3 regions of the Bradyrhizobium sp. CCBAU 45321 genome follow, and region 1 is predicted to be linked to each of the others. Evidence: riboswitches for the same ligand, from Rfam matches in the RefSeq annotation. Region 1 holds a riboswitch; each other region holds the start of a gene.
What was found. A riboswitch is a leader RNA that binds a small molecule or an ion and turns the genes downstream of it on or off. The one in region 1 is predicted to bind cobalamin.

Region 2: another riboswitch for cobalamin. It lies ahead of ACM43_RS10020 (ribonucleoside-diphosphate reductase subunit alpha); the one in region 1 lies ahead of metE (5-methyltetrahydropteroyltriglutamate--homocysteine S-methyltransferase).
Region 3: another riboswitch for cobalamin. It lies ahead of ACM43_RS10205 (ribonucleoside-diphosphate reductase subunit alpha); the one in region 1 lies ahead of metE (5-methyltetrahydropteroyltriglutamate--homocysteine S-methyltransferase).

Annotation. Positions count from the first base shown of each region.
Region 1 covers NZ_LFKZ01000096.1:6,229-10,209, reverse strand. Annotated here, with positions in the region: gene metE (5-methyltetrahydropteroyltriglutamate--homocysteine S-methyltransferase) at 1-1,391, opposite strand, end outside; cobalamin riboswitch at 1,493-1,695, opposite strand; gene ACM43_RS11000 (nodulate formation efficiency C protein) at 2,645-3,367, shown strand.
Region 2 covers NZ_LFKZ01000079.1:322-4,302, forward strand. Annotated here, with positions in the region: partial or broken gene ACM43_RS10020 (ribonucleoside-diphosphate reductase subunit alpha) at 1-1,006, opposite strand, end outside; cobalamin riboswitch at 1,312-1,460, opposite strand; partial or broken gene ACM43_RS10025 (transposase) at 1,585-1,917, opposite strand; gene ACM43_RS10030 (GNAT family N-acetyltransferase) at 2,174-2,545, opposite strand; partial or broken gene ACM43_RS10035 (transposase) at 2,754-3,273, shown strand; partial or broken gene tnpC (IS66 family transposase) at 3,287-3,981, opposite strand, start outside.
Region 3 covers NZ_LFKZ01000085.1:21-4,001, reverse strand. Annotated here, with positions in the region: gene ACM43_RS10215 (SemiSWEET transporter) at 1-221, opposite strand, end outside; partial or broken gene ACM43_RS10210 (hypothetical protein) at 1,890-2,131, shown strand; cobalamin riboswitch at 2,152-2,365, shown strand; partial or broken gene ACM43_RS10205 (ribonucleoside-diphosphate reductase subunit alpha) at 2,672-3,981, shown strand, end outside.

The DNA.
Region 1 (3,981 bases):
TTTCGGACTTCTGTGGTCTGCGGAAACGATCCGATTGTCGTGGTGGGAAACGTTGGCAGTCCAAAGCGTTCCCTTTGGATCTCGGAACGACGGACAAATGGGCTGGCGCGCCGGCGCATCGTCTGGTCGATCGCCCTCATCCTCACAGCGACATTGCTATCATGGATCTTGGGCGAAGTCCGCCGGGCAGTCGCAGCGCATTCCGAATCGGCGAGAGCGAGCTCGACATTCTGGTCGCCAGCGAGTGCTCGCGCCAGGATCGCAAGCTCACGCATCTTCTGAACCGAGAAAGCAAGCCAGCTCTTGACGTCGTACGTGAGCCCGGTCTCGAGTTCAACATCGACTGGCACATGAAGCAGCGAGCAGGATGGGGCGAGCTGTACACGGTGCTTGCCGAGCTTCGCAATCGCGGGCTCCATCCGCTGACGGAGCGACGACAAGTTCGACCGCCATACATTCCGGCCGTCGATGACCCCGAGCGACATGACGAGGTCACTTCGGCCGACAGCGATGACCTGATCCAACAACTCTGGCGCTCGGACCAGATCGAGGTGCAGACCGGAAACCGGGAGGCTCAATGCGGTATCCAGATTGTCGCCTAGCTCGCCGAAATAGCTGGCAACCATGATTTTGATAGCCGGTCCCTCCTTTGCGAACCGGTTATAGGCATGTAGCAATGATTTTCGCGCCGCCTCATCCAGATCAAGGGCCAGGCAGGGCTCGTCAAATTGAACCCAACTTGCCCCTCGGTCGGCCAATTCATGCAGAACCTCGATATAGACCGGTATTAGATCATCGAGTAGGGAGAGGGGCTGGAACGCGCTATCGGCACTCTTGCCGAGCTTTAGGAATGTGATCGGCCCGATCAGGACAGGGCGGGTCTGAAAGCCAAGAGCCTTTGCTTCCTCATACTCTTCAATGGGTTTGCGAGAGCAAAGTCTGAACGCCTGTCCCTTGTAAAACTCGGGAACCATGTAATGGTAGTTGGTGTCAAACCACTTAGTCATTTCCTGCGCGGGTGCGCCAGACCCCCGCGGCCCCAGACCGCAACTCGCATCCTGGTCGTCGCATTGTGATCCGCGAGCCATGGCGAAGTACGTCTTGAGGAAAACGTATTCTCGTTTCGAGGCGTAGATCTCCGGGATAGCACCAACCATGACACTTGTATCGAGCACCTGATCATACAGCGAGAAGTCATTCGACGGAATGATCGTGACGCCGAGAGACTTCTGACGGGCCCAGTTCGCTGCGCGCAGACCGGATGCGTCCTCGAGCAATTGCTGTTCGCTGATCTTTCCCGCCCAGTAGCTTTCAAGAGCGAATTTGAGCTCACGCCTTGGACCGATGCGTGGCGTACCGAGCGTAGCAACCGGAAGAGAGAGAAGAGACATAGTGTTAACCCCTGTTAGGGACAGAGGCCATGGCGGACGCAGGCAGAGGAAGTCGCGCGCGCGACGGCTGCTTGGCGCACCACCGAGACACCCCGCCCGTGGACCAATCTATCGTCGGGGCAGGTCTCCTGGCTCGCTGGTCGTCGCTGCTGTCCGGCCTTCCCGAAGCCGTGCGGGCTTCAGTGACATCGTTGGACAGTAGCTCGCAGCTCACAGTTGCGGGGGCAGCGCCGGCATTTGGACCGGCTTCCCTCTTAGTTCCGGATCAAGTGGGATTCGGAGAACCTCGACGAGTTCGATTATCGGCAGGAGGACTCTTCCGTCAACCTCTCAGATTTTGTGGCACGCTAATCTGAGACATCTAGTAGGCGAATGACCGTGCATCTCTATGATTCTCTAAACAGAGCTGTCGCAATCAGAGATGTCCTTGTCTCAGAGGTGGGAGTGAGACTCGGAGCTGCCTTGAGGCGACGCCACCCGCCCCATCAATGAAAGGGACAAAACCAGCCCGCGCGGCGGCGATTACCGCCGTTTCGAGCAGAATGCATTCGATGCGGCTTCCGACTTCCAGCGATTCGCCCAGCACATCCGCTGGCCAGCTATTTTCGCGACAGAGGATCCCCATTGAACACGTCAAGGCAGGCGGCGCAACTAGCCACATACGCGGCGAGGAGGTTGCTTTTCGTGCCAGCCAGACTTCAAAGTTCGTCGATTAAGTCGGCTTCGTATCGCCAGCCATCATGTAGGCCGAACGCCGACGGGCAACTATAGCGAACCACACGGTTCAATGACGGCAAACGCACTCCCGATTCTCATCAGGCACTTGGCCTCGAGCTACGGCCGATACACTGAATGGAACATCGAACCGTGCGCAGGTCGGAAAGTCGACAAGAGGGACATAAAACCCGTGCAAATCTCTGCCTGCTGCCTGGCACGAAGAATGCAAGCCCCTCGACATGCCCAGTCTCTTCTGCTTGGGGATGTCCAGCTCAGCCAATTGACGCTGTCGCTGGCTAGGGAAGTTAGCGGCGCGTGACATAGAGAGGAGCGCCTGCCCTCGTAGGACAGCCGCGGGTGCCCCGTCGCGTCTCCGTAAACTTCTTGCGCTCGCTTATAGCAGGTTCAAGGTTACCGCTTTGAAAGATGTATGGATGAAACGCGATAGGCGGAGGATTATGAAGAGAATGTCGGGAAGACCCGCGCTATGGCTTCGTCTGGGCGGACTGTTAATCTGCCTAGGCTGGCCGGCTGCCATGAGCAACACTATTCGCGCCAGCGACAACCCACTTGTCGAAAGACTCAAGTCAACTTGGCGAGCGCAAGATGGTGAGACGATAGAACAAATCATCTCCAATGTCTCGAAGGTGGCACAGTTCGTCCCTCAGATGTGGGGGGTCGCTGAACTCGGCGAAAGCGACCATGTTTTCGTTTCGTGGACCAGGCACCGAGACAACAAATCAGACGAACAGTACGCGATCACCTGGAAAGTCGCGCTCGACGGTACGATTGAGCTTGCGTCAACCTATGCGAAGCCGATGGAATTGGGCTGGCGTGCCCTAGCACTCTCGTTGATCGCCAAAGAAGTCGCAGATGGTGAAAGGGACGCAAACCTTAGCTTTCTGCATGATCCAAATAACTTCAACTTTGTGACTACGCCGCAAGGCCGGCTCGGCGATCTTCTGCGGCAGGGCCGATGCACTATCATTGAACCTGTTGGGGTAGACTACTTACCCAAGCAGAATGACAAGCCGAACGAGAAAGGCGATCTATGGCGCATTCTGCTCTTGGTGAATTGCGATATCCAAGGACCACGTTATTTTACACACAACGGAGTCATCACTTTTGAGAAGAGCGAAGGCCAAGATTGGGAGCCACAATCCTCTTTTGCCAAGCGCATCGCGAAATTTCCTCCGGGCTCCTGGTTCCAACGGACCGAGCCAAAGGAAGAGGAAGACTCAGGAGAGCGAAGGCCTTAGCAGACGGTCGCGCAGAGCAACACCGCACCGCAGCTGCCGCACGGTCGAACGCCTCGTACTAACTGCAAGAGACACGCGCTCTGCAGTTGCGTTGTTTAAGGCCTGCCTTTCTCGCAGCACTTCGGCCCTCGTACGGAAGGTCGAGCAGCACGATTGCGTTTTTCCGCCAGGTGTCGAGCTCAGTGGCGCGTACTAGTTTGCGAGATGTGGTTTGCCCGCCTGCACTCCACCCCGTTAGAGTACACCAACTGCGGGGGAACCAGCTCTCATGCATTCTTCACTAGAGCGCTTGGAGATGCCTCCGGCCAAGCCGATTCGGGGTGCGCGCCGCGCATCGTGTGGTTGCGCGGCATACGCAGGAGCGTGAGCTTAGCGACTTTGAGCCGGCACTAGGGACCGATGCTGAGACGAAACAGGAAGTTACAGGGTAGTAACCCCGGCATACCCGCTGAGCGCCTGCCAATTTCCGAGTGCACAGGGCGGGAAGCTCCGGAGCAGTACGCAAGAAGGTCGATTACCGCACTGACTCAGCCGTAGATTTCCTCGCACTCATTCGTCTGCACGTCATAGACCCGGATTTTAAGCATGGGAAACCGCCTTTTTAATTCTGCTCC
Region 2 (3,981 bases), on a different contig from region 1:
CGAGGCCAACGGAGCGCTCGCGCAGGGCGGCGTAGCGGGCACGCTTCATTCCGTCCGGCGCCACCGTGATGAAATGGGTGAGCACGTTGTCTAGGAAGCACATGACGTCCTCGATGAAGCCGGGCTCCTTATTCCACTGGTCCCAGGTCTCGAGGTTGAGCGACGACAGGCAGCACACCGCTGTGCGCTCCTCGCCGCGATGATCGATGCCGGTCGGCAGGGTAATCTCGCTGCACAGGTTGGAGGTCGAGACCTTGAGGCCTAGCTCGCGCTGGTGCTTGGGGAGCGCGCGGTTCACGGTGTCGATGAACAAGAGATAAGGCTCGCCGGTTTGCAGCCGGTTCTCAAGGATGCGTTGCCACAGCTGGCGGGCATCGATCTCGCGGACAACCTTGTTAGTGTTCGGGCTGCGCAGAGCGACTGCGGTGCCGGCACCTACGGCACGCATGAACTCGTCGGTGACGTTGATGCCGTGATGCAGGTTGAGGCTCTTGCGGTTGAAGTCGCCAGACGCCTTGCGGATCTCGAGGAACTCCTCGATCTCGGGATGGTGGATATCGAGATAGACCGCCGCCGAGCCGCGCCGCAACGAGCCCTGGCTGATCGCCAGGGTGAGGCCGTCCATGACGTGGATGAACGGGATGATGCCCGAGGTCACGCCGCCCCTCGCCTCCTCGCCGATCGAGCGAACATTGCCCCAGTAGGTGCCGATGCCGCCGCCGTTGGAAGCAAGCCAGACGTTCTCGTTCCAGGTGCCGACGATGCCTTCGAGCGAGTCCGGCACTGAGTTAAGGAAGCACGAGATCGGAAGGCCGCGCGTGGTGCCGCCATTGGAGAGCACCGGTGTGGCCGGCATGAACCACAGCCGAGACATCGCATCATATAGACGTTGGGCATGCGCAACATCGTCCGCGAAGGCGCAAGACACTCGGGCGAACATGTCCTGGATGCCTTCGCCGGGAAGCAGATAACGGTCGGTCAGCGTCAACTTACCGAACGACGTCACCAGGTCGTCCCGCGACCAATCGAGGGTGATGTCAGACGGCGTGGGCGATGGCGCCAGGGGCTTCGGCAGGGGAGCCGGCGATGCTGGGGGCCGCACAAGACACGGCTCAGGCTTGGTAGGCTTTGCCTGCGCCCGGGGTTGCCGCACACTCGGCAGCTCAATGAGATGACCATACTGATCGAAGTTGTAAGACGGCGACACCGGCACCCCCGCGATATTTGGGGCCGGGACCGTGCGGACGATTTGCGAGGAGACCGGGCAAATGTCCCCTGCAGCAAGCGATCCACCGGGGCACCCGGCCCGAGGACATGTGTTCTGTCGCGGCAGATCTCCTGGCTAGCGGGTCGCTGCGGCTGTGGCGCTATCGCAATGGCCGCTGCCGACGCATTGGGTTCCCTTCTAGCTTCCATTCTACAATATATGGGTATAGAATACCGTGACGGCACCACATATATGCGCAGCTACGGGACTCGTCAAGGCGGAACCGTAAAGTTAACGAGTTGGTGCAGCCCCGAGGTCGAGGTTCGAAATTCGCCGAGCGCCTGTCCTGAAGGGCCTCACTCAAAAAGCATAGCGTCTCAAGGACTGGCCAATCGGCGAGTGAGGAGCCTGAGATGGCCGACGAGCAGCCAAGCGAGCTCGGCGGGGGCGGAACCTTCGAAGTCTTTGCAGAGGCGCGGACATCTGCCGAGCCGTGCAAAGGTGCGCTCGACGGCCCTGCGCCTGGGCGGGAGTGGAAGCCTTGGACGCGGGGCGGTCGCTCGACGATCTCGATCGTCCACGGCCCCCAGTGGGAGAGTGCTTGACGAGCTGTTTGCCGCGATAGATCCGATCGGCAAAGATGTGCTCAAGCCGCGGTCTCGCAAATTCTGCAACAGGGGAGCAGCACCATGGACATCCTGAATGTTGGCATCGATCGGTTCGCGGTCCGCGAATTGAGTTGGGCCGGATCGGGTTTCGGTTGCCATACGCGTCTCGCCATTCATCGCTTTCTGTGGCCCTTAGATCAAAATTGTCTGGAGCGCGACCGCAATCGATGCAGCCGCCCGTGGCAATGTCCCACGCTTAGTGGATTTGACCCCTTCGCAGGCCGGGCGAGCCGCCGCACGTGCTCAGTTGTCTGGCCTCGAACATAAGCCGTCCTCAACCGAACGCGGTCATGTCAGGTTATTGCCAATCAATCCTAACGGGATGAGGCGGAGCTATGCTTGAATCTGGGTGACGGAGCCGATAAGGCGGCGTGGCTTTGCTGTGTCGGAATGAAGCCGTTCGCAACATTGGCGTGAGCGGCGGCGAGGAACCGTGTTGTATCTCACCAACGACCTTGAAGCCGTGACGTTGGTAAAAGGGAATGTTTTCAGGGTTCGAGCTTTCGAGGTTGGCAGCAATGCCGTCCTCATCGCATCGTTGAAGGGCGTATTTCGTCAGCAACGTACCAAGCCCTTTTCCGACCCAGTTCGGACCGACGGGAATGAGTGGCAGATACCAATGTGGCTCGTGGGGATGATGTTCGGCCATTCTCCGCCGCAAGTGTGCCATATCCTCCGTGATCTCCGGGCGCAGGGATAGACCATGATTGCATCCAACGCCTCCTCATCTTGCTGCCCGTTGGGATGCAGCCACAGGGCCGCGCCACGAATCTCTCCCGCGACGTAAGCTGTGCCATAGAGCCTGACCAAAAAAGAAAGTTGAGTGATTTAGTTCGTTGTGATTCCTTCGTGTTTGCGAAGACCCGAGGGAGAACAACATGTGTTGGACTGAAATCACCCGCGCACAATATCGGCGCGATGGACTTGGTTATGCAAGCGACATGACGGACGCGGAATGGGAATTGATCGAGCCGTTGATGCCAGTCCCCGCAAGATCAGTCTGCGCGTGATCATGAATGCGATTCTCTACATTGGAGCCAGCGGCTACCAATGGCGAGCGCTGCCGAAGGATTTCCCGCCGTGCTCGACTGTTCAGTACCATTTTTATAAGTGGCGCGGTTCTGGCTTGTGGGGCGCGATCAATGACACTCTGGTCCGGCGCATGCGCGAACGGCAAGGACGCAAACCCACTCCAACGGCCGGAGTTATCGACAGTCAAAGCGTGAAGACCACGGAAAGTGGAGGCCCAAGCGGATTTGCAGTCCCGCTGTTGCGGATCATTGGTCGCCTGTTCCCAACCTGCGTCACATCTTCGCCGATCGTGTCTATCGTGGTCCAAAGTTGCTCGATGCCATTGCTGATCTGGGCCAATGGACGATTGAAATCGTCACCCTTTCCGTAAGCGTCGTTCTCAGGCCACGGCTTGGAGGGCTTGAGCGCGGTAGGCGCAGGGCAGTAGCTGGTCGATCTCGCGGTTGGGATGCCCGTTGACGATCCTGGTCAGGACGTCGGTGAGATACGCGAGCGGATCGTGGTCGTTGAGCTTGCAAGTCTCGACCAGGGACGCGACGACAGCCCAGTGTTCGGCACCGCCGTCGGATCCGGCAAACAGCGCGTTCTTGCGACTGAGCTTGATGCTACGGATTGATCGTTCGACGGTGTTGTTGTCGAGTTCGATGCGGCCGTCATCGATGAAGCGCGTCAGTCCTTGCCAGCGCGAGAGGGCGTAGCGGATGGCCTCGGCGAGCTTGATCTTCTGGCTGATGAGAGCCAGCTTAGCGCGCAGCCATACCTCGAAGGCATCGGCCAGTGGTCGGCTCTTCTGCTGCCGCACGAGGCGACGTTCCTCCGCGCTGCGACCGCGGATCTCCTTCTCGATCGCATAGAATGCTGCAATGTGCTTCAGCGCCTCGCTTGCGATCGGCGCGGGGCCGGCTCTCGCGAGTTCGTAGAAGTTGCGCCGCATGTGCACCCAGCAGAAGGCGAGCTCGACCTCGCCACGTTCGGCAAGCTTTGGGTAGGCGTTGTAGCCATCGACCTGCACGACGCCCTTGAAGCCGGCAACATGGCTGAACAGCCGCTCGGCCTTGCGGTCGGGTGCATAGA
Region 3 (3,981 bases), on a different contig from region 1:
AGTACCATTGTGATGGCGTTGGCGGCGACCAGAGGTGCATCGCCCGAGAACAGGCCGTAGACGAGCCAGAGCGCCAGGCCCAGCACCATGACCACGAACATGCCGAGCGAGATGTCGCCGGTGGAGCGGGTCTTCCAAACCTTAATGGCCGCCGGCGCGTAGGCCACGGTCGTGCAAGTGGCGGCGGCGAAGCCGATCAGCTTGTTCACGAGGGGGTCCATACCGGCTCTATAGCATGGATTCCAACCTCGGTCATGCCTCGCGTTTTCTTGCGAGCCGGCCAGTTCGCTCGAAAACACTACGCTTAAACGGCCGCCATAAGGCTGCGATATAGAGCGTCATAGTCGCCGGCGCCGCTTGTGCCGGAAGATGTCGGTCGCAAGGCCGCTTCGCTGCAGTCGCCGCCAGCTCAGTTCTTCACGGCGCAAACGGAGGAGCAGTCTCCATGGCGCGACGAATTATGCTCGTTTCTGCGAGCGATAAGCTCCCGGTCAGCTTCTTCCGCTGCTTTGAGGCTGAGTGTGGAGAAGTTAGCAGGGCCTGGCAGGGACAGCGCTTCCCCTGTGTATGCGTGGGGAATAAGCGCCGAGTCACGCTCTGCTAACTTCAATTGGCAGTGCGAGCTGGGCAGGGGCAGCTTCCGGCCCAGCGCAACCGAACGGCGCGGAGTCGCGCCCGCACTGCCTGCGATCCGAGATTGATCGCCAAATCACTGGCTACGACCAGTCCTGATAGTTGCGCTAGGGCGTTTGCCGAATGATACACGCTACGGTCAGTTTCTTCCGCTGGTTGAGGCTGATCGTGGTGAAGTTAGCGGTGCGTGGTAGGGACAGCGCCTCCTCGGTTCACGTCAGGGCGCCGAGTCACGTGGCCGCTAACTTCATCGGCAGGGCGAGCCTCGGCAAGTACACCGTCTGTCGCGAAGGCGGGGAGCCGCGCTCGCGTCAGGAACGCACCCCGCAACGCAAAATGGGCTCGACGACGCGGTAAGTAAAGCGGACGCCTTGGAGGAGAATCTGTCCCCATCTCTCGTCTGAGCGGCTCGATTTCGGGTAAGGTCAAGGGGCCGCTTCCCGAGCGCGTCCATTTTTGAGCAGATAACCTCAACCTGCGATCGCCGAACGGTGGTGGGTCCGCCGCACTGAACGGCAGTTTCGCATTGGCCCGCGAGACGGTCGGTCCGACCTCGAAGAATGCACCGTTGCCCGGAAACGCGCAGGCCCGCACCAGCCCATGCAGGACGCCGCCGATCCGCTGAACGCGAAGTCCGTTGAATCCATATCCCGAATGCTCACCTTGCGTAGCGACGGCTGATCGCCGCAGTCCCAAATTATCTGACGAGGGACAGCCGTGATCACGGTGAGCCGAGACCTTGAAGCTTCGGATGACGTTCCTTCTGCGCCTTCGAGCTCCAACCCTTGGGCGTCTTCAGTTCGATGCTAAGCAGAAACCCGCCGGTGATATAAACGCGAATGTGGGTTCGCCCGCCGTAAGGCCCGTTAGCTTTTCATGAATCCGACCGCACTGCGGACGACTTCAAGCGAGACTTCTTGCAGATCAAAGCCTCCTCCGGTGAATGTAGGCGCATTGCACCCTAACGGCGTGACCATTCCGGTATTATCGAGACGCGGTTTGGATATATGTTTCTCGTCCTTCCGATGTTCATGGAGGCAAACCAAGCAGCTTTTGGAATCGTGAACAAAGCGCGCGACCACGCCGCCTGCGAGCCCCACGGTCGCGTAGCCCATCACATAAGGCACTTTCAGTTGGAAAGTGATTCCCCGAGCCAAGCCCCTGCCAGGGGAGGGGTGGAGACTCGACGGGAAGCACCTACAGCGGACATCGCCGGGTGAAGGGATAGTCCAGACCACGAACGCCGCAAGGGTAACAGGCGACGCGATCGGATCATGAAGCGCTTCAAATCGTCCCGTCAGGCTCAATTTTTCTGTCAGTTCATGATCAGGTCACGAACCTTTTCCACATCCTCTCTCTCGGAGCCGTCACTGCCGACTTCCGTCGTGTTTCGCGCGAGCGAGCCTTTGCGACTTGGCGCGAGATCTCCACGACAAGCGCTCGCCGAACCTTGACCTCGGGGCTGCTCCAATTCGTTAACTTGACGGCGCCGCCTTGACGAATCTCCGCGAGCGGCGCCTATATGTAGCCCGTCACGGTCTTCCATTCCCGCATCTCGTAGGATGGAAGCTAAGAGGGAACCCGGTGCGCCGGCAACGGCTATTCCGAGGCTGCCCCCGCAACTGTAAGCGGCGAGCGGTTGTCATCATGGTCACTGGCGCGACAGCGCTGGGAAGGCCGACAGCCCCAGCGACCCGCGAGCCAGGAGACCTGCCGCGACTGAACGAAAGTCCTCGGGCGGGGTGCCCCGGTGGGTCGCTTGCAGCTGGTGATATTTGTCCGATCTCCTCGCAAGTCGTCCGCACGGCCCCCAGCCTCAAACATCGCGGGGTTGCCGATGTCGCCGTCTTACGATTTCGATCAGCATGGTCATCTCGTCGCGCCACCGAGTGTGCGGCCGCGCCTAGCGCAGGCGAAGCCTGCCGCGCCTGAGCCGTGTCTGGTGCCCCTTTCGCCATCGCCGGCTCCGCTGCCGTGGCCCCTCGCGCCATCGCCAAAGCCGGCCGACCTCACGCTCGATCCGTCTCGCGACGACTTGTTGACATCATTCGGCAAGCTGACGCTGACCAACCGTTATCTGCTCGCCGGCGAAACTTACCAGGACATGTTCGTGCGGGTGTCTTGCGCTTTCGCGGACGATGTAGCGCATGCCCAACGTCTCTATGATGCGATGTCTCGGCTGTGGTTCATGCCGGCCACACCGGTGCTCTCCAACGGCGGGACCACGCGCGGCCTGCCGATCTCCTGCTTCCTCAACTCGGTGTCGGACTCGCTCGAAGGCATCGTCGGTACCTGGAACGAGAACGTCTGGCTTGCTTCCAATGGCGGCGGCATCGGCACCTACTGGGGCAATGTTCGCTCGATCGGCGAGAAGGTGAAGGGCGGCGCCACCTCAGGCATCATCCCGTTCATCCACGTCATGGACGGCCTGACGCTGGCGATCAGCCAGGGCTCGTTGCGGCGCGGCTCGGCGGCGGTCTATCTCGATATCCACCATCCCGAGATCGAGGAGTTCCTCGAGATCCGCAAGGCGTCTGGCGACTTCAACCGCAAGAGCCTCAACCTGCATCACGGCATCAACGTCACCGACGAGTTCATGCGTGCCGTGGGTGCCGGCACCGCAGTCGCTCTGCGCAGCCCGAACACTAACGAGGTTGTCCGCGAGATCGATGCCCGCCAGCTGTGGCAACGCATCCTTGAGAACCGGCTGCAAACCGGCGAGCCTTATCTCTTGTTCATCGACACCGTGAACCGCGCGCTCCCCAAGCACCAGCGCGAGCTAGGCCTCAAGGTCTCGACCTCCAACCTGTGCAGCGAGATTACCCTGCCGACCGGCATCGATCATCGCGGCGAGGAGCGCACAGCGGTGTGCTGCCTGTCGTCGCTCAACCTCGAGACCTGGGACCAGTGGAATAAGGAGCCCGGCTTCATCGAGGACGTCATGCGCTTCCTAGACAACGTGCTCACCCACTTCATCACGGTGGCGCCGGACGGAATGAAGCGTGCCCGCTACGCCGCCCTGCGCGAGCGCTCCGTTGGCCTCGGCGTCATGGGCTTCCACTCGTTTCTCCAGGCCAAGGGCATTCCAATGGAGGGTGCCTTGGCCAAGTCATTCAATCTGAACATCTTCCGAAAACTTCGTCGCGATGCCGATGCGGCATCCGTGGCGCTCGCTCGCGAGCGTGGCCCGTGCCCGGATGCCCTGGAACGCGGCGTGATGGCGCGCTTCAGCCACAAGATCGCGATCGCGCCGACCGCCTCGATCAGCATCATCTGCGGCGGCACCAGCGACGCCTGCACCGAGCCGATTCCGGCCAACATCTACATCCACAAGACGCTATCCGGCGC